One region of the Actinomadura sp. 3N407 genome, then DNA from elsewhere that is predicted to be linked to it. Evidence: riboswitches for the same ligand, from Rfam matches in the RefSeq annotation. Region 1 holds a riboswitch; the other holds the start of a gene.
What was found. A riboswitch is a leader RNA that binds a small molecule or an ion and turns the genes downstream of it on or off. The one in region 1 is predicted to bind S-adenosylmethionine.

Region 1 (9,032 bases):
GGAGTGGTGTAGTTCTCCGGCTCGGCCTTCGTGCACTGCGAGTGGACGGCCGCGCTCGGCGGGGGCAGCCGGCCGTCGCGCACGTCCGTGGTCACGCCGATGAAGACCCCGGGGCCCTTGCCGTCGCCGAGGAACGCGGCCTTGTCCGGTGTCGCGCGCAGCACCGGACGCGGCTGGGCGTCGTCGAGCCGGACGGTGGACGGCGTCCACGTCTGCTCGCTCTGGTCCTTGGGCCACGCCTTCGGCACCGCGGCCTTGATCTTGCCCGCGTTGTCGGACACCGCGACGAAGTCCTTCGGGATCTCGGCCTTGCCGTCCTTGTCCTTGTCGTCCTCGCCGCCGCCGGAGAACAGCATGCCGAGGGTCAGGCCGCCGATCAGCGCGACCGCCAGCACGGCCACGGTGATGATCAGTGGCGTGACGAACTTCTTCCCCGCGCCGCCACCGCCGCCCGGCCGCCCCGCGGCGCCGCCGCCCCTGAGCTTGCTCAGCAGCCCGGCCTTGCCGCCACCGGGCCCCTGGCCCTGGCCTTGAACCGGTCCGGGGGGCGGCGGCTGGAATCCAGTGGGAGGCGGCTGCCCCGGTTGGCCGGGCTGGCCGTAGGGCTGCGGGCCGCCGGGCCCGGGGCCGCCAGGACCACCGGGGCCACCAGGACCACCGGGGCCGCCGGGACCCGGGGGGCCCATCGGCTGCATGGGGCCGCCCTGCGGCGGGGCGCCGTTCTGCGGAGCCTGCGTCGGGAAGACGGCGGTCTTGTCGTCGCCACCCGGCTGCTGCGGGGGAGGCGGAGACTGCATCGCCACCGTGCGGTCGTTGTCATTGTCGGGGGCCGTTGGCGGCTCGCCCTGCCCGAACGGCGTGCCGCGCCCGCTCGGGTCGTCCACGATCGTCTGCTCGCCGGCCTGCGGCCCGGGCGGGACGCGCATCTCGGACGTGTGGACGTCGTCCTCCGCCGACTGGTCGAGCCGCGTCCGCATCTCTCGCGGGCCGCCGCCCTGCGGGCCGGGCTCGCCGGACGGGAAGGCCTGACCGGGGCCGGGCGGCGGCCCCGGCACGGGAGGCTGCCCCTGGGCCTGGGGTTGCCCTTGGACGGGCGCCTGCCCCTGAACCGGCCCTTGGCCCTGGGCAGGGCCCTGCGCCTGACCCTGGACCGGGGTCACGACTTGACCCGGGCCCGGACCTGGACCCGGACTCGGGCGGGGGCCGGGCGGCCGGGCCTGGGTGCCGTCCTGGTAGAAGTCCTGGACGGTCGCGTCCGCGTTGATCTGCGGGGCAGGCGGCGCGTACGAAGGCGTGGGCACGCCCGGCGCCGACGTCGGGCGCAGCGTCGACAGCGCCTCGGCGAACGCCTCGGCGGTCGGCCACCGCTTCTCCCGCTCGACCTCCAGCGCACGCAGGATCACCTGGTCGAACGCCGGGGTGATCCCCTCGCGCAGCTCGCTGGGCGGCGACTTGACCGGCGCAGGGCCGGGCGCCCGTCCGGTGATCATGTGGTAGGTGAGAGCGCCGAGCCCGTACACGTCGGCGCGGACGTCCAGGCCGCCGCCGAACCTCGCCTGCTCCGGCGACATGTACCCCGGCGTGCCGACCGGCAGGGTGAACGCGCCGGACGCGTGCGCGAGGGCCTTGGCCAGCCCGAGGTCGGCGATCAGCAGCTTCTCGCCGCCGTCCGGTGTCGACTGGAACAGCACGTTGGACGGCTTGAGGTCGCGGTGGATCACGCCCAGCGTGTTGATCACCTCGACCCCGTACGCGATCTCCTCGGCGAGGGCGATCGCATCGCTGACCGGAAGTGGCCGTTCGCGCATGCGGTCGCCGAGCGTTCCCCGGTCCGCGTACGACATGACGAAGTAGGGACGCCCGTCCGGAAGCTCGCCGATGTCGTGGACGCGGACGAGCCGCTCGGAGTCGGCGCGGCGCAGTATCCGGGCCTCCTCCAGGAAACGGTTGCGCACGTCCAGATCGTCGATCAGGCTGCCAGACAGGACTTTTATCGCTACCTGGGACTCCAGGGCGTCGTCTTGCCCAAGCCACACAGAGGCGAACGCCCCCGAACCCAGGACGCGATCGATCCGGTAACGGCCTACTGATGGTGGGAAAGACACTCCCGTATCATCCCAACAACGGGGTGAGTGCGCGAACGAGCATTGAGGCGGCATGGCATTCGACGAGAAGACCGAGGAGCTCGCGGTCAAGGCCGCGCAGGGCGACCAGAGCGCCCTCAACGAGCTTCTCCGCAAGATCGAGCCGGACGTCCTGCGGCACAGTTCCCGCTTCCTGCCCTGCCGGCAGGACGCCGAGGAGGCCTGCCAGGACGCACTGCTGCAGGTGGCGCGGAACATTCACCGCTTCGAGGGGCGGTCGAGGTTCAGCACCTGGCTGCACGTCGTCGTCTCCAACTCCGCCCGTTCCACCTACCGGTCGCTGAAGCGGCGCTCGGTGGAGCAGGCGGGGGAACTGCCGCAGCAGCGCCCCGACCCGCGCCGGACCAGCGTCATCGCGGGCTCCAGGGTCGACATCCTGGACGCCATGGAGGACCTGGAGGCCCGCAAGCCCGACCTCATCCAGGCCCTCGTCCTGCGGGACGTCTCCCAGCTGGAGTACGCGGAGATCGCCGAGCAGCTGGGCCTTCCGCTCGGCACGGTCAAGTCCCGCATCCACGAGGCGCGCAAGCAGGTCAGGCAGACGCTGGGCGAGTCCTACACCTGATCGTCCACCTGACCGTCGCCGGGCGCGGCCCGTGACGGGTGCCCGGCGGCACCGGGCACGGCCACGGGCACGGGCACGGGCACGTGGGACGACACCGTCAAACGTCGGTAATCGGCGGGCAAGGGTGCCTTCATGACCAGGGCCGCGACCCTGGTGCCTGGGACAGCATGCCGTGCATGTCATCAGGCCCGGACCCCCGCCACGACCGCCCGATCTTCGTCCTGGGGTGTCCCCGCTCGGGGACGACGCTGCTGCAGCTGATGCTGCACTCGCACTCCCGGATCGCGATCCCGGCGGAGACGAAGTTCCTCATCCCCGCCTATTCGCGGCGGTGCGAGTTCGGTGACCTCCGGGAGAGGGAGAACAGACGCGCGCTGGCGGAGTGGATCACGGCCGGGAAGACGACCAAGTTCCACGCGCTCGGCCTGGACGCCGGCGAGATCGTCGACGAGATCGTCGCGGGGCCGCCGACGCTCGGCTCGGCGATCGGCATCGTGTTCCGCGCGTACGCCCGCCGGCACGGCAAGCCGCGCTGGGGCGACAAGCGGCCGAGCTACTTCCGGCACGTCGGCACGCTGCTGCGGCTGTTCCCGGACGCGCAGTTCGTCCACCTCGTCCGGGACGGGCGCGACTGTGTCGCCTCGCTGATGGAGATGCCCTGGTACGACAAGGACCTCCACCACGCCGTGTCCGCGTGGCGGGAGGCGATCGACCGGGGACGCCGGCTGGCCGAGCGCCTCGGCCCGGACACCTACTACGAGATGCAGTACGAGCGGCTCGTCGCCGACCCCGCCGACGAGCTGACCCGGCTCTGCGGGTTCCTCGGCGAGGACTTCGACCCGGCGATGGCCCGCCCCGAGGGCCTGGCCAAGCGGACCGTCCCTCCGCGCAAGAAGTGGCATGGACGGACGCACGACTCCGTCACGACCAGCCGCATCGGGTCCTGGGCGGAACGCCTCGACTCCTGGGAGATCAGCCTTGCGGAGGCCGCGTTCGGTGAACGGCTCGCCGAGTACGGCTACGAGCCCAGCGGACTGCCGAAACCGCCCGCGTCCCAGCTCGCCCGGTTCACCAAGACCAGCACCCACCGCCGCATGGCTCAGCGCAAGGCGGCCCTGCGCGAACGCTGGAAACAGCACCACGAACCGAACCCGGTCGAGTGCCTCTTGGCGGCGCAGAGCACCGTCACGCCCACCATGTGACCGGGGAGCCATCGGCCGGGGGCCGCTCGGGTGGAGGCGGCGCCCGGCCGCCCCTCACCGCGGCACACCGGCCATTCCCCTGGACACTGCGCCATCACCGGCTCGCCCCGCCCACGCCTCAGAGACCGGTGGTCATGCGCCGTCAGTCGAGGGCGGCGAGCTGGTCGGCGAACCAGCGTTGCGGGGGGAGGGCCGTCGCGGCGGCGGTGAGGCGGGCGCAGCGTTCGGAGCGCTGGGCGCGCGGCATCAGCAGGGCCTTGTGGAGGGTCTCGGCGGTCTGCGACACGTCGTACGGGTTGACCATCAGCGCGTCCTCGGACAGCTCCGCCGCCGCGCCCGCCTCCCTGGACAGCACGAGCGCGCAACCGCGCTCCGACAGGACGGGCCCCTCCTTCGCGACGAGGTTCATCCCGTCCCTGATCGGGTTGACGAGGAGGACGTCGGCCATGCCGTAGGCGGCGAGGGAACGCGGATAGTCGTCGTTCACCTGCAGGATCAGCGGATCCCAGTCCGCCGTGCCGAACTCGTCGGTGATCTGCTCGGCGGTCCGCTGGACGGCCGCGGTGTACTCCCGGTACTCGGGGAGGTCGTAGCGGGACGGGTAGGCGAACGCGAGGTGCACCACGCGTCCGCGCCACTCGGGATGGTTGAGGAGCAGCTCGCGGTAGGCGGCGAGGCCACGCACGATGTTCTTGGACAGCTCCGTCCGGTCGATCCGCACGATGAGCTGACGGTCGCCCACCTGTTCACGCAGCGCGCGCGCCCGTTCCACGACGTCCTGTTCGGCGGCGCGCCGGCGCAAAGCCGTCCCATCGATGCCGAGGCCATGGACGCCTACACGCGTCACATGTCCCGAACAGGTGACGGTACGGGCGACACGGTCGACGCGGGCTCCCGGCAGAAGTTCGCAGCAGTCGAGGAAGGCGGAAGCCCACCGCTCGGTGAGGAACCCCGCGTGGTCGGCGCCGAGGATGCCCAGAAGGATCTGTCTGCCGATGTCGTCCGGGAGCAGGCTGTAGTACTCCGGCGGCGCCCAGGGCGTGTGCGAGAAGTGGGCGATTTTCAGGTCGGGGCGCCGGTCGCGGAGCATCCGGGGAGCCAGTGACAGGTGGTAGTCCTGGATCGCCGCCTTCGCGCCCTGCGCGGCGTCCCGTGCGAGGGCGTCGGCGAACGCCGCGTTGTACGCCTCATAGGACTGCCAGTCGCGGCGGGCACGGGCATCGAAATGCGGGCTGCGCGGTGTGTCGTACAGAAGGTGGTGGACGAACCACAGCGTCGAGTTGGCCACCGCGTTGTACGCGCGGTGGAACGTGGCCTCCGGGATGTCGAGCATCCGCACGGCCGCGCCGCCGGTCTCGTACCCGGCCAGGTCGATGCGGCCGTCGGGTGAACGGCGCGCGGCCGTCCGGTCGGCCTCGCCCAGGCTCGCGCACACCCACAGCACGTCCGCCGCCTCGGACGCCGTCCCGGTGGGGTGGGACGGCCCGGGGTTGCGCGGGGCTCCCGTGACGGCGGCGAGGCCCGACACCAGCCCGCCGCCCCCGCGCCGCATGGTGAGCGCACCGTCCTGCGAGGACGAGAACGACACCGGGCCCCGATTCGATGCCACCAGCACTTGGCTCATACCGGCAGGGTCTCAGTTGGGACCCGGGCGCTTCAAAGTGCCCCACGTGGTTCACGCCACTGCCGGATCCGTCTGGATTAGGGCGAAACGCGACGGGTAGTCGACCCGGATGAGCAGGGCCGAGACGACGAAGACCGTGCTCGTCGCCGGTGCGGCGAACCTCATCCTCGCCATGGCGAAACTGGTCGCTGGCGTCCTGGCCGGGTCCAGCGCGATGCTCGCGGAGAGCGCGCGCACTCGATGGGGGACACCCTCAACCAGGGTTTCCTCCTCGCGTCCCTTGGTCGCAGCGAACGTCCCCCCGACCGGCGTCATCCGTTCGGGTACGGCAACGAGCGGTACGTCTGGTCGCTGCTCGCCGCGTTCGGGATCTTCGTGGCCGGGGCCGGGTTCTCCATCTTCTACGGCATCCTGACCATGATGGGCCGCGGCGGCACCGGCACGAGCGTGTGGCTGGCCTACGCCGTCCTCGGCCTCGCGGCCGTGCTGGAGGGGACGTCCTGGATACGCGCCCTCTACCAGGCGCGCATGGAGACCCGGGCGGACGGCCGCGGCATCGTCGAGCACGTCCGCAGGTCACCCGATCTGACGTTCAAGGCGGCGCTGTTCGAGGACAGCACGGCGATGTTCGGTCCCGAGCAGATCCTCGTCGCCGCCAAGGTCAACTTCTCCGACGACATCAGCGCCGACCAGGCCGAGGACGTCGCCGGCGAGATCGACCGCAGGCTCAGGGAGCGGCTGCCGACCGTCCGGCACGTGTTCCTCGACCCCACCCAGCGCACCGCCCGCCGCGAAGAACCGGCGTGATCAAGAACGCATCCGGGTAACGTCTCAGCCAGTGGACCCAGCCGTCTGGCATCCGGTCAGATCATGTAAAGTCGACGCATACGAGCTCAAAACGCGGCTCGTTCTCACAACTGAATATTGCTCATCCAGAGGGGTGGAGGGACCGGCCCTGCGAAGCCCCGGCAACCACCCGGCTCAGGTGCGCTCGCGATCCTGCGAGGCCGGCCGGGAGATGGTGCCAACTCCGGCCTGCGACCAAGGTGGCGCAGGGAAGATGGGGGAAAGGCCTCGCTTCATGGCACTCACGTCTGCCACTGACCTCGGACCCGCTACCGGCCTCGTCTGCCGCGAATGCGGCTCCACACGCGACCTCGGCCCGTTCTACGCGTGCGACGAGTGTTTCGGCCCCCTGGAGATCGCCTACGACTTCGGGGGCGTCACCCGCGCGGCCATCGAGTCCGGGCCCCGCAACATCTGGCGGTACCGCGGGCTGCTGCCCGTCCCGTCCGCCGTGGCGGACACGCCCAACACCGAGCCCGGCCTGACGCGCCTCGTCCGCGCCGACAACCTCGCCGAGAGCCTCGGCCTGCGGAGCCTGTGGGTGAAGGACGACAGCGGCAACCCGACCCACTCGTTCAAGGACCGCGTCGTCGCCGTGGCCCTCGCCGCCGCCCGCGAACTGGGCTTCAAGGTGCTGGCCTGCCCGTCCACCGGCAACCTCGCGAACGCCGTCGCCGCGGCCGCCGCCCGCGCCGGGATCCGCAGCGCCGTGTTCGTCCCGTCCGACCTGGAATCCCAGAAGATCATCACGACGGCCGTGTACGGCGGCACGTTCGTGACGGTCGACGGCAACTACGACGACGTCAACCGGCTCGCGTCCGAGATCGCCGGCGAGCAGGAGGACTGGGCGTTCGTGAACGTCAACGTCCGGCCGTACTACGCCGAGGGCTCCAAGACCCTCGGCTACGAGATCGCCGAGCAGCTCGGCTGGCGGCTGCCCGACCAGATCGTCGTCCCGGTCGCGTCCGGCTCCCAGCTCACCAAGATCGACAAGGCGTTCCAGGAACTGATCAAGCTCGGCCTCGTGGACGACAGGCCGTACCGCGTCTTCGGCGCCCAGGCCGCCGGCTGCGACCCGGTCGCCGCCGCGTTCAAGGCCGGCCACGACGTCGTCCGCCCGGTGAAGCCCGACACGATCGCCAAGTCCCTCGCCATCGGCAACCCCGCCGACGGCCCGTACGTCCTGGACGTCGCCCGTCGCACCAACGGCGCCGTCGAGGACGTCACCGACGAGCAGGTCGTCGAGGGCATCCGGCTGCTCGCCCGCACCGAGGGCATCTTCGGCGAGACCGCGGGCGGCGTCACCGTCGCGACCCTCCGCAAGCTCGTCGAGGCCGGCACCCTCGACCCGTCCGCCGAGACCGTCATCATCAACTCCGGGGACGGCCTGAAGACCCTGGACGCCGTCGCGCCCGTCGTCGCCCCGTCCGCGAACATCGCCCCGTCCCTGGAGGCGTTCCGCGCCGCGGGCCTGGCCTGAGAGGAGCACCATGAGCAGCGTGTCCGTCCGTATCCCGACCATCCTGCGGACCTACACCGGCGGCGAGGCGGAGGTGAAGGCCGAGGGCGCCACCCTGCGCGCCGTCATCGCCCACCTGGAGGCCGGCCACTCCGGCATCTCCGCCCGCATCCTGGACGACAACGGCAAGATCCGCCGGTTCGTGAACGTCTATGTGGGAGACGAGGACGTCCGCTTCGCCGACGGCCTCGACACCGCCACGCCCGAAGGCGCCCAGATCTCGATCATCCCCGCCGTCGCCGGCGGCTGAGCCCGGGCTCGGTCCTGGCGCACCACCGTGCGCCAGGACCGCGCGGCGGGCCCTCAAGTGGCGGTGGTGACCTTCCACAGGTAGCCGTCGAGGTCGCTGAAGTAGCCGAAGTACCCGCCCCACTCGGTGGCGGCCGCCTCCCTGACCACGGTGCCGCCGGCGGCCACCGCGGCGCGCACGACCTCGTCCACCGCGTCTCTGGAGTCGGTGATGAAGTGGAACGAGGAGCCGCGGAACCCGGACCCCTCGGCGGAGACGCCGGCGTCCTGTGCCGCCGCGTCCCATTCGTAGAGTGCCAGCGACGATGATCCTTCGCCCAGGCCGCACTTGACGAAACCGCCGTAGTCCTGGACGACCTCGCAGCCCAGTCCCTCGACATAGAACTTCTTGGCGCGTGCGACGTCCTTCACGCCGAGCATGATGGCGCTCACTTGCAGCTTGATGTCCATGCCCGCTGACGCTAGCCACGGGCCGGCCGTAGTCGCTTCTCGATTCCTGACCTGTTCAACGGCGGCTCGCGCCGGGCACTCGGTGGGCACGCTTCAGAGCACGTATGCTCACTGCATCGGAGAACGTGAACCGGCGCATTGGTGCAGCGCGGGAGACTCCAACCGCCGGGCGCGGAACAGACCGCCCCTCCGGTGCCTCACCATCGGGCCAGTGTTCCGTGAACACCGGCGGACGACCACACGGTGGATCACGGCGACACACCCGGGAAGCTCCCGGACCGGACTCCGGCCCAGGTGAGAACGGGTCGGGTCCCGCAGATGAACCTTCCCCCGGTCAGGGTGCGCGGCGCTTGCACTCGACAGGGTAGAGTGCTAAAAAACGGTTGGCACTCTGCTGTGGAGAGTGACAACTTCACAGTTTGGGTCGGGGCGA
Region 2 (9,032 bases), on a different contig from region 1:
CGCCGCCGGCGGCCAGGACGGCGGCCGTGCCGAGCCCGACAAAGATCGGTTTCACCGCTGATCGGCAGATCACTGCCGCAGCACCTCCGTCGCATCGCCGTTGAGCGCTGTGCCCGCACCTGTCCGAGGGATCGCCTCGAGAGTCATGCGAACACGGATCCGCGGGCCAAATCAACCCCGCGCGCCATCAGATCAACTCCTCCCGGACGTCCTCGACCTCCGACCCGGGAGCCCATGTCTGCCAGATGCCCTGGTCGATGCGGTCGAGCCCGAGACTTTCGGCGACCGGGGCCCGTCCGCCGGTGTATTCGACCCGCAGCCATGTTTCATGCTCGCCGACGATGACGAACCGTTCGCCGCGCCAGCGGCACGTCGTCCGGACGTAACGGAGGTCCTCGACCTCGGAGGCGGGGACGATGCGGCGGTAGCGTCCGGGACGCAGTTCTTCGAACCCGTCCGTCGGCCCCGGCGCGTACAGCCTGATCTCACCGTCGGCGCCCGGCGCCGCCTCGAAGTCGCGGCCGAGCCACCGCGCGACGTATCCGTCCCGGATCACTGTGCGGCCTCCGTCCGCCCGTCCCATGCGTCGGCGTTCGCGTCCGGCCGCAGCCAGGCGAGCCGGTCGGGATCGTACATGGCGACGAACCGTTCGGACCGGTCCCTGCCGAGGTAGTACATCTCCGCCCCGTACGGCAGGCGGACGCTGTCCACCTTGTACTCGCGGATGGAGCCGGCGCTTCCCGGTGCGAAGCCGCTTCCGGTGAACGGCGGCCGCTCGATCACCCAGCCGGCCTCGCCCCAGGTGGCCCTCTCCTCTTCGTCCCGTCCGCCGAACGGAATGCGGTAGAGGTCGGGGCAGTAGGCGGGCCACCGGATGACGTAGACGCCCTCATCGCCTGACGAGAACGACGAGCCTTCGTACAGGAGCCCCAAGGCCTCGTACAGCTGGACCGGCGTCTGCAGTTCGGCCACGTCACCCGTCGAGTGGACGAATCCGCCGACCCGGTCGTAGCCCTGCTCCAGGTACCACGCGACGTGCCCGTGCGGTACGACCTTCTGCATGATGGACGGCGAGGAGACGCGGTCGTCGAGGTCGGGCGGCATCTGCGGCGCCGGCTCGGGCCGCGGTGGCGGCAGCGGAACCTCGGGCCGCGCCTGGACGAGCCCGACTCGCACCGCCCATTCGCTGAGCGCCTGCACCTGGTCGCCGCGCAGCGACGCCCCGATGCGCGTTCCCGGGTTGAGCAGCATCGTCCAGTCTTCGCGGGGCCATGCGCCGATGAGTTCCCGGAAGTCGGCGTACACGAACCGGGATTCCGGCAGCACCTCACGCAACCGGACCAGCGACGTGAACACCTGGACCGACGACTCCGTCCGCAGTGCCGCGTCCCACCGGAACTCCCGCTGGACGGGCGTCACTTCGAGCGCCGCGTCGTCCGGGATCGGCACCAGGACGTTCGCGTTCAGCAGGACGCGCAGGAACGCGTCGGAGTCTCCGCTCAGCGTCGCCTCGTGCAGTTCCTGGTCGATCCGGTTTCCCGGTTCGAACGCCGCCTCCGGCTCGTCCGCGGCCCGCGGCGGCTGTTCCCCGAGCGCTTCCTGACCGCTTGCCGCGCCGGGGGCGACCGGCATGCCGGGGGCGCCCACCGGACCTGGAGTGTCGGACGTGGCGAAGCCGTCCGGCCCGGCCGGTCCAGGTTCCGCAGGGGCGGCGCCACCCTGGGGACCGCTCTCCTGCGAGGCTCCATGGGGATCGCCGGGTGCGTCCGGCATGTCGGGCTTGGCGTGAGCGCCTTGCATGGCCGGGCCGTGGTGTGCGCCGAGGTCGCCGCCCGCGTTCTGGTCTGCCGGAGCGTCTGGTTGACCGGTCGGCCCTGGGGACGGGCTCGGAACCGCTTGGGGGGCTACTCCGCCCGGCGCGGTTTCGTGGGAGCCGCTCGGCATGCCGGGCGCCGCGTGCCCGCCCTGCGGAGGCTGGTCCGTGCCGGAGGCCGGTCCATGGGCTGGGCCGGGATGGTGTGCGGCTGGTCCGGGGCCACCGGCGGCGCTCATGCCGGGCGTCGCGGGCGCGTCCGGTGCCGTTTCGCCGCTCTGCGGGCCGGGCCCCTGTGGTGGGGAGCCGGGCGGGCCCATACCTGCCGGTTCCCCTGGGACGCCCGCCGCTGTGGGCTCACGTCCGCCCTCGGCCGTTTCTCGGCCTGGCGTGTCGGTCGGGAAGCCTTGTGCACCCGCGCCTGGTTGCGGGGTCTCGCCGGGGACGACGTGACCGCCTGGGTGCTCTTCCGGCGCCGTCTCGCCGGGGCCGCCGGGGCCGCCGGGTGCGCTCGGCTGCCCCTGCGCGCCGGGTCCGGCTTGTGCGCCCGGGGTGTCGGGGGCGGTGAAATCGTCCTGCCAGGTCGGTCCACGTCCTGTGTGAGGGCCGCCGCCGGGGGCGCTCATGCCCGGGTGGCCGCTCGGTGCTCCGAGCGGGTCTGCGGTGTCGAACACCGACGCTCCGGCGGCACCTCGTGCGGCTTCACGAGGTGAGCCGGGTCCGTGAGCGTGCTCGCCGGGGGCCGTGGGTCCGCCCTGTGGCGTCTCGCCGACCTGCGGGCCTGGTCCCGGAGGCGCCACCGGGTCGGCGGCGGTCACGTCCGCGGGATTGGCGGGGGTGTCGGATGTGCCGGAACCTCCGCGCGGGCCCACGTCACCGTGCGCACCTCCGTCACTGTGCGGGCCTGCGGCGCCCGGTGCGGGCGCATGAGAGCCGCCGGGTGCGTCCGCGTGCCTGCCCGTCATGCCGAGGGCCGAGGGTTCGTGGGGTGCCGGTTCGCCGGGCGCCGATGGTCCGCGGTCGTCCTCGCGGTCGGCCGCGGCGGGGACCGGCGGGCCGGCGTGGGCGCCCGGTGTGTCCCGGGGGGACGTGTCGGGCTCGGACGGGACGGCGGGCGCCACGGGCACGGCGGGCGTGTCCGGCGGCGGGGGCGTGGACGCGGCCGGCGGTGTCGCGGGCTTCTCCGGGCGTGGGAGGCCGCCCAGGGAGCGGACCTTGTCGCCGGGCATGGCCGCGTCGATGGGCGTCCCCGGATTGATGACGAGGGTCCATTCGGTGTCCGGCCAGGCGGCGACCATGTCCAGGAGCGTCGGCATGATGAAGCGGGACGAGCCGATGGCCTCGTTCATCCACTTGAGGGACGTGAAGATCTGGATGGCCGTCCGGCCGTGGACGGGAACGGGCCGCCACGGGAAGCCGGCGTCGCCGGGGACGATGCCCCAGGGGGTGTCGGGGTCGGCGGGGACGAGGACCTGGGCGCCGAGGAGGATCGCGAAGAAGCCGTCGGTGTCGCGGCGGCGGGCGGCGTCGAACAGGCGTTGCTCGACGTCGTTCTGCGGTTCGAAGCCGTCCGTCATCCGCTGGGCGGCGCGCTGGTCCGCCCAGGTGGCGAGGCCGGGAAGCTGCTGGGCGAGGACGGTGCCGCCGGCGGGGGAGCCGGAGTTGATGGCCAGCAGCCAGTCGTGGTTCGGCCAGTAGCGCAGCGCGACGGTGAACGGCAGCTTGATGTACTCGGTGCCGGCCCCGGCGGCGCGGGCCGCCTCGATGAGACGTTCGGGGGACGTGAACACGGGGACGACGGTGGAGCCGTCGACCTCCCTGGTCTGCCAAGGGAACCCCGGACGGCCCGGACGCATCGTGTAGTCGGTGTCGTCGGGGACGGGCAGCAGCACGTCGGTGGCGGCGAGGGTCTGCAGGAACAGGTCGTGGTCGTTGTTGGCGGCGGCCCGGAGCAGTTCCCGTTCGACGTCGTTGGCGGGCTGGAACTCCTGCCGGGGCGACTCGCGGGGGAGGTCGCGGTGCTGGTCGCGGAGCTCCTCCCAGGGCGGGGACGCGCGGCCGACCTGGGGCGGGCGGCCGTCGCCCTGCGCCACCTGGCGGACGAACCAGGACGGCAGCCGCGCCTCGATCGGCAGCGCGGTGCGGACACCGTGGGCGGGCGCGTCGATGGCGAGCCACCAGCGGTTGTCGGGCCAGGTCTCGGCGATCTCGCCGAACCGGACGGTCATGAAGTGCTGGTAGGCCGGGCCGAGGCAGGCGCGCATCGCCGATGCCGACGTGTAAACCAGCACATGGACCCGGCCGTCCTCTTCTTGGGTCGGCCAGGACGGCTGCGTCTCGCCCGTGAGCATGCCGTCCACCAGGTCGGGCGGGACGGGGATGACGAGCTCGCTGTCCGCGATGAGGCGGAAGTAGCTCTCCTGGTCCCCGGCCCGTACGGTCTCCTGCAGTCGGTGCTCCAGTTCCGACGTGGGTCGCCACGCGTCGGCCACGGTCGCCACCCCCTGTTTCTTCCGTGCTCGTCCCCGCGCGACTGCCTACGCTACATGGGCGAACAGGACCAAAGAGCATATTCGCCTGACCGTGCGGGAGACTCCGCAGGTCAGCGCTCTGTCAGCTCGGCGAGGGCGGTGAGCAGCCGGTGAACGTGCTCCTCGCTCGTGCCGATGCCGACGCTGGCACGGACGGCGGCGCCCCGGTCGGCGGAGCGGTCCGCGCCGTCCCCGCCGAGCAGATGCCCGACGAAGGGGTGGGCGCAGAACTTCCCGTCGCGGACGCCGATGCCGTACTCCTCGGAAAGCGTAAGCGCGACGTCTCGGGCGTTCCAGTCGTCCACGGCGAACGACACGATCCCGACGCGCGGCGCCCGGTCGCCCCACAGCGTCAGTTCGCGGACGGACGGGAGCGCCGCGAGCCCCGACCGCAGCCGCCTCACCAGGCTCTCCTCGCGCGCGGCGAGTGCCTCCCAGGCGCCGGAGAGGGCGTCGCACGCGGCGGCCAGCGCGATGACGCCGAGGACGTTGGGGGAGCCGGCCTCGTGCCGCTGTTCGGCGGAGGCCGCCCACCGGGTCGTCCGGCCGACGGACGCGCTGGCGCCGCCGCCCTTCAGGTAGGGGCCGGCGGCGCGGAGCCAGTCGGCGCGGCCTGCGAGGACGCCCGCGCCGAACGGCGCGTACAGCTTGTGCCCGGAGAACGCGGCGTAGTCGAGGCCGAGCGCCGTCATGTCGAGCGGGCGGTGCGGGACGAGCTGCGCAGCGTCCACGGCGATGCGGGCGCCGTGCCGGTGGGCGACCCGCGCGAGTTCCCCGATCGGCCACAACTCGCCCGTGACGTTGGACGCGGCGGTGACGACGAGCAGCCGCGGCCCGATCGGGCATTCGCGCAGGGCGCGGTCGGCGGCGCAGATCGCGTCGGCGGGGGTGGCGGGCGCGGGCAGCCGCACCGCGCGCTTCCACGGCAGCAGCGCCGCGTGGTGTTCGGTTTCGAAGACGACGACGCTCGTCCCGGCCGGCACGGCGTGCGCGAGCAGGTTCATCGCGTCGGTGGTGTTGCGCGTGAACACGACGGCGGACCGCCGCCACGCGCCGAGGAACGAGCGGACCGTCTCCCGCGCCTCCTCGTACGCCCCGGTCGTGACCCGGGACGCGTAGCCCGCCCCGCGGTGCACGCTGCTGTAGTACGGCAGCGCACGGGTGACGGCCTCGTGCACCGCCTCCAGGCAGGGTGCGCTGGCCGCGTAGTCGAGGTTGGCGTAGGGGACGTGGCCGCCGTCCCGCACGGGCACCGGGACGTCCACGCCGATGACGCGGGGAACCGGGCGAACCCGGACCCCCTCGGCGCGCGTCACAGCAGGCGTGATGGGGGAACGGGCGAGCAGCGTGGGCATGCCGGAACCTTCCGGGTCAGGGACCCCGGGCAAGGCCGTCGGGATCCGCGCTTGCCGGGACGCGTCCGCGTCCGGCCAGGTCCTCACCCGGGGCACCCCATCGCGGACGAAGGGTTGCCGGCCAGCAAGCCGGGGCTTGACGCTGGCGCTCATGACCTAGTGCGGAAGTATATGCGGAGCCCGTCCGGGATCACGAGACCCGGGCCGGGGGAACGAGTGGGAGGGTGCGATGCGGTACGGGGTGGTTCGGGCGCTGGCCGGGGGCGTGGTGGCGCTCGGCGCGTCCGGCCTGCTGGGCGGGTGCGGGGCGCTGGGCGGCGGCCCCGGCGAGGTGTGCATCGACACGAAGAAGGCGTTCCAGCAGTACATCACCCAGGTCAGGAGCGTGCCGGCGTCGGATCCCGCGCAGTGGCGGCAGGCGACCGACAAGCTCGCCGGACGCCTCGACGACCTGGCGGCGAAGGCCGATGACGACGACCTGGAGAAGGCCCTGAAGTCGGAGGCGGACCGGCTCCGCGCCGCCGCCCCGGCCGTCGGCACCGGCGACGTGGCCCAGCTCAACACCGTGATGAAGGAGATACCGGCCCGGATCGGCAAAGCCTGCGAGTGACGGCCTCTCCGGGGTCGTCCGGGCTTTCCGGGCTGGGGCGCGCCACGTCCTGGCGGGTCTGGGGCGGTTTCGGTCAGCCGTCCCCGCCGGAACCGCCTCCACCGCCGCCGTCACCGCCTCCACCGCCGCCGTCGCCTCCGCCTCCGCCGTCACCGCCGCCGGGATCGCCGTCGTCACCGCCGCCTCCTCCGCCGGGATCGGTCGGGATGATCGTCGGCAGCCCGGTCGGCGGTGTCGGGCTCTCCGGTTCCTCGGGGCCTTCGGTCGACGGCGGCTCCTCCGGGCCGGTCGTGGGCGGCGGGCCCGTCTCGTCAGGCCCGTCACCGTCCGGAGACCCGTTCCAGCCGCCGCCCGGCCTGGTCGACGGAGACCCGAACGACTTCGGCTCGAGATCCTTGATGTTCACGGCGTCGCTCGTGTACGAGCGCCACACCTGCGCGGGCAGCGCCCCGCCGTACGCGCCGTAGCCGGGGATGTCCAGCGGCTTGCCGTCGCTGCGGAACATCGCGACCGACGTGGCCATCTGCGGGATGAAGCCGTTGAACCAGATCGCGCGGCCTTTGTCGGTGGTGCCGGTCTTGCCGGCGACGTCGCGGCCGTCGGGGAGCCGCGCCCCCGTCCCGGTGCCGCCCCGCACGACCTGCTCCATCGCGTACGTGGCGTCACGCGCGTTCTGCCGGCTGAACGCCCGCTCGCCCTTCTCGGTGAACGTGCGCTTGTGGTTCCCGTTGTCGGTGACGGACTTGACGACGAACGGCTCCCGGTACACGCCCTCGGACGCGAACGTCGCGAACACGCCGGCCTGCTGGACGGGATGCAGCGACACGATCCCGAGCGGGAACGTGGCGGCGGCCCGCTGCTCCGGCTTCATCTGCGACTTCGGGATGCCCATCTTCTCGGCCATCTCGACGATCTTCTCGTTGCCGATGTCCTGGCCGAGGTTCACATACGCGGTGTTGATCGAGTTCTGCGTGGCGGTGACGAGGTTCACCGTCCCGAAACTCCGGCCGCCGTCGTTCTTGACGGACGAGCCGTCGAAGTACTGCGGGGAACTGCCGTCATAGCTCGAATTGAGCGTCTCCCCGCTCTCCAGCGCGGCGGCCAGCGCGATCGGCTTGAAACCGGACCCGGCCTGCGCCCAGTCGCCGAAGGAGCTGCTCAGCGCCTCCTCCAAATAGCCGCGGCCGCCGTAGAACGCCAGGACCTGCCCGGTGGACGGGTCGACCGACACCGCCCCCGTGCGGATCTTCTTGCTCATTCCCTCCGGCGCGTTCTGCTCCACCGCCCGCTTCATCGCGTCCATCAGCCGCTTGTCGAACGTCGTGGTGATCTTCAGCCCGCTGCGGTTGATCTCGTCCTCGCTGTAGCCGTGGCGCTCGGTGAGCTCCTTCTTGGCCACGTTGACCATGTAGCCCTTCTGGCCCTTGAGGACGTCGGTGATCTTCTGCTTGACCGGGGTGGGGAACTCCATCGACGCCGCGTCCGCGGAGGTCAGGTAGCCGTCGCGCACCATGTTGCCGAGGACGGCGTTCCACCGCTGCTCGGCGATGGCGCGGTCGGGGCCGGTCGGGTCGGCGAAGTTGCTCGGCTGCTGGATCGCGGCGGCGAGGTAGGCGCCCTCCCCGGGCGTCAGCTCCGAGATGTCCTTGTCGTAGTAGGCCCGGGCGGCGGCCTGAACCCCGTAGGCGTTGCGTCCGAAGTAGATGGTGTTGAGGTACTGCTCGAGAATCCAGTCCTTGGGCTTCTCCTGGTCGACCTTCAAGGCGACCATGATCTCTTTGAGCTTGCGGGTGATCGAGCGTTCCTTGCCGATGCCGCCGTAGTAGTTGCGGACCATCTGCTGCGTGATCGTCGAGCCGCCCTGCAACTGCTGGCCGGTCACCGTGGACCAGAAGGCCCGCGTGGTGCCCTGCACGGACACGCCCGGATCGTCGTAGAAGCTGCCGTTCTCCGCCGCGATCACCGCGTTGCGGGTGCTCTCGGGGATGCGGTCGAGGTCGACGGCGTCCCGGTTGACGCCGGTCTTCGCGATCTGCGTCTCGCCGTCGGAGTAGTAGAACGTCGGCCCCTGCGCGACCGCCTTCTCCAGCGGCGACGGCACCGGCGTGAACAGGTAGGCCACGGCGAACGCGGCGACGCAGAACCCGATGAAGCCGAGCATCACGAACAGCGTCCGGCGCAGGAACCGCGACCGGCGGCTCCGGGGCTTGCCCGACCCCTTGCCGCCGCCCCCGTCACCGCCTCCGGACCCGCGCCCGGGCGGCCCTCCCTCCCCGGACGAGGAGGGCTTGGACGAGGCGGCCGACATGGTCTTGGTATCACCGCTCGCCGCCTCCCCGACACTTTCGGACGCCGCCCCGCCGGCGTCGTCCACGGGAGAGCCATCCGCAGAGGCATCCGCGGACTCGCCCGCGGAGGTACTCGCGGAGGCGTCCGAGGACTCGGCCTGGGAGGTACTCGCGGAGGCGTCCGGGGGCTCACCCGCCGAGGTGTCCGCGGAGGCGTCTGGGGATTCGGCCTGGGAAGCATCCGCCGACGCGTCCGGAGACTCGCTCGAAGATTCGCTCGGGGACTCGCGCGTCGTGTCGTTCACGGGCTCGCCCAACGTGTCGCTGGCGGGCTTATCGGTGGTGGGAGATTCGCTCTCGTCCCGGTCGGGGGCGGCGCCCGCAGGATCTTTTCCGCCGTTATCGGATATGTCGTCCTCGTGGCCGAATTCTGCG

Region 2: another riboswitch for S-adenosylmethionine. It lies ahead of ACTWPP_RS40855 (aminotransferase class V-fold PLP-dependent enzyme); the one in region 1 lies ahead of thrC (threonine synthase).

Annotation. Positions count from the first base shown of each region.
Region 1 is NZ_JBQQBP010000034.1:4,440-13,471, reverse strand. It holds gene ACTWPP_RS42565 (serine/threonine-protein kinase) at 1-2,159, opposite strand, end outside; gene ACTWPP_RS42560 (RNA polymerase sigma factor) at 2,158-2,709, shown strand; gene ACTWPP_RS42555 (sulfotransferase family protein) at 2,886-3,911, shown strand; gene ACTWPP_RS42550 (alpha,alpha-trehalose-phosphate synthase (UDP-forming)) at 4,054-5,535, opposite strand; gene ACTWPP_RS42545 (hypothetical protein) at 5,587-5,772, opposite strand; gene ACTWPP_RS42540 (cation diffusion facilitator family transporter) at 5,776-6,342, shown strand; SAM riboswitch class I at 6,461-6,602, shown strand; gene thrC (threonine synthase) at 6,617-7,861, shown strand; gene ACTWPP_RS42530 (MoaD/ThiS family protein) at 7,872-8,150, shown strand; gene ACTWPP_RS42525 (VOC family protein) at 8,204-8,599, opposite strand.
Region 2 is NZ_JBQQBP010000028.1:52,592-61,623, reverse strand. It holds gene ACTWPP_RS40870 (hypothetical protein) at 1-73, opposite strand, end outside; gene ACTWPP_RS40865 (hypothetical protein) at 188-556, opposite strand; gene ACTWPP_RS40860 (SseB family protein) at 553-4,314, opposite strand; gene ACTWPP_RS40855 (aminotransferase class V-fold PLP-dependent enzyme) at 4,416-5,699, opposite strand; SAM riboswitch class IV at 5,742-5,856, opposite strand; gene ACTWPP_RS40850 (hypothetical protein) at 5,929-6,309, shown strand; gene ACTWPP_RS40845 (transglycosylase domain-containing protein) at 6,383-9,032, opposite strand, start outside.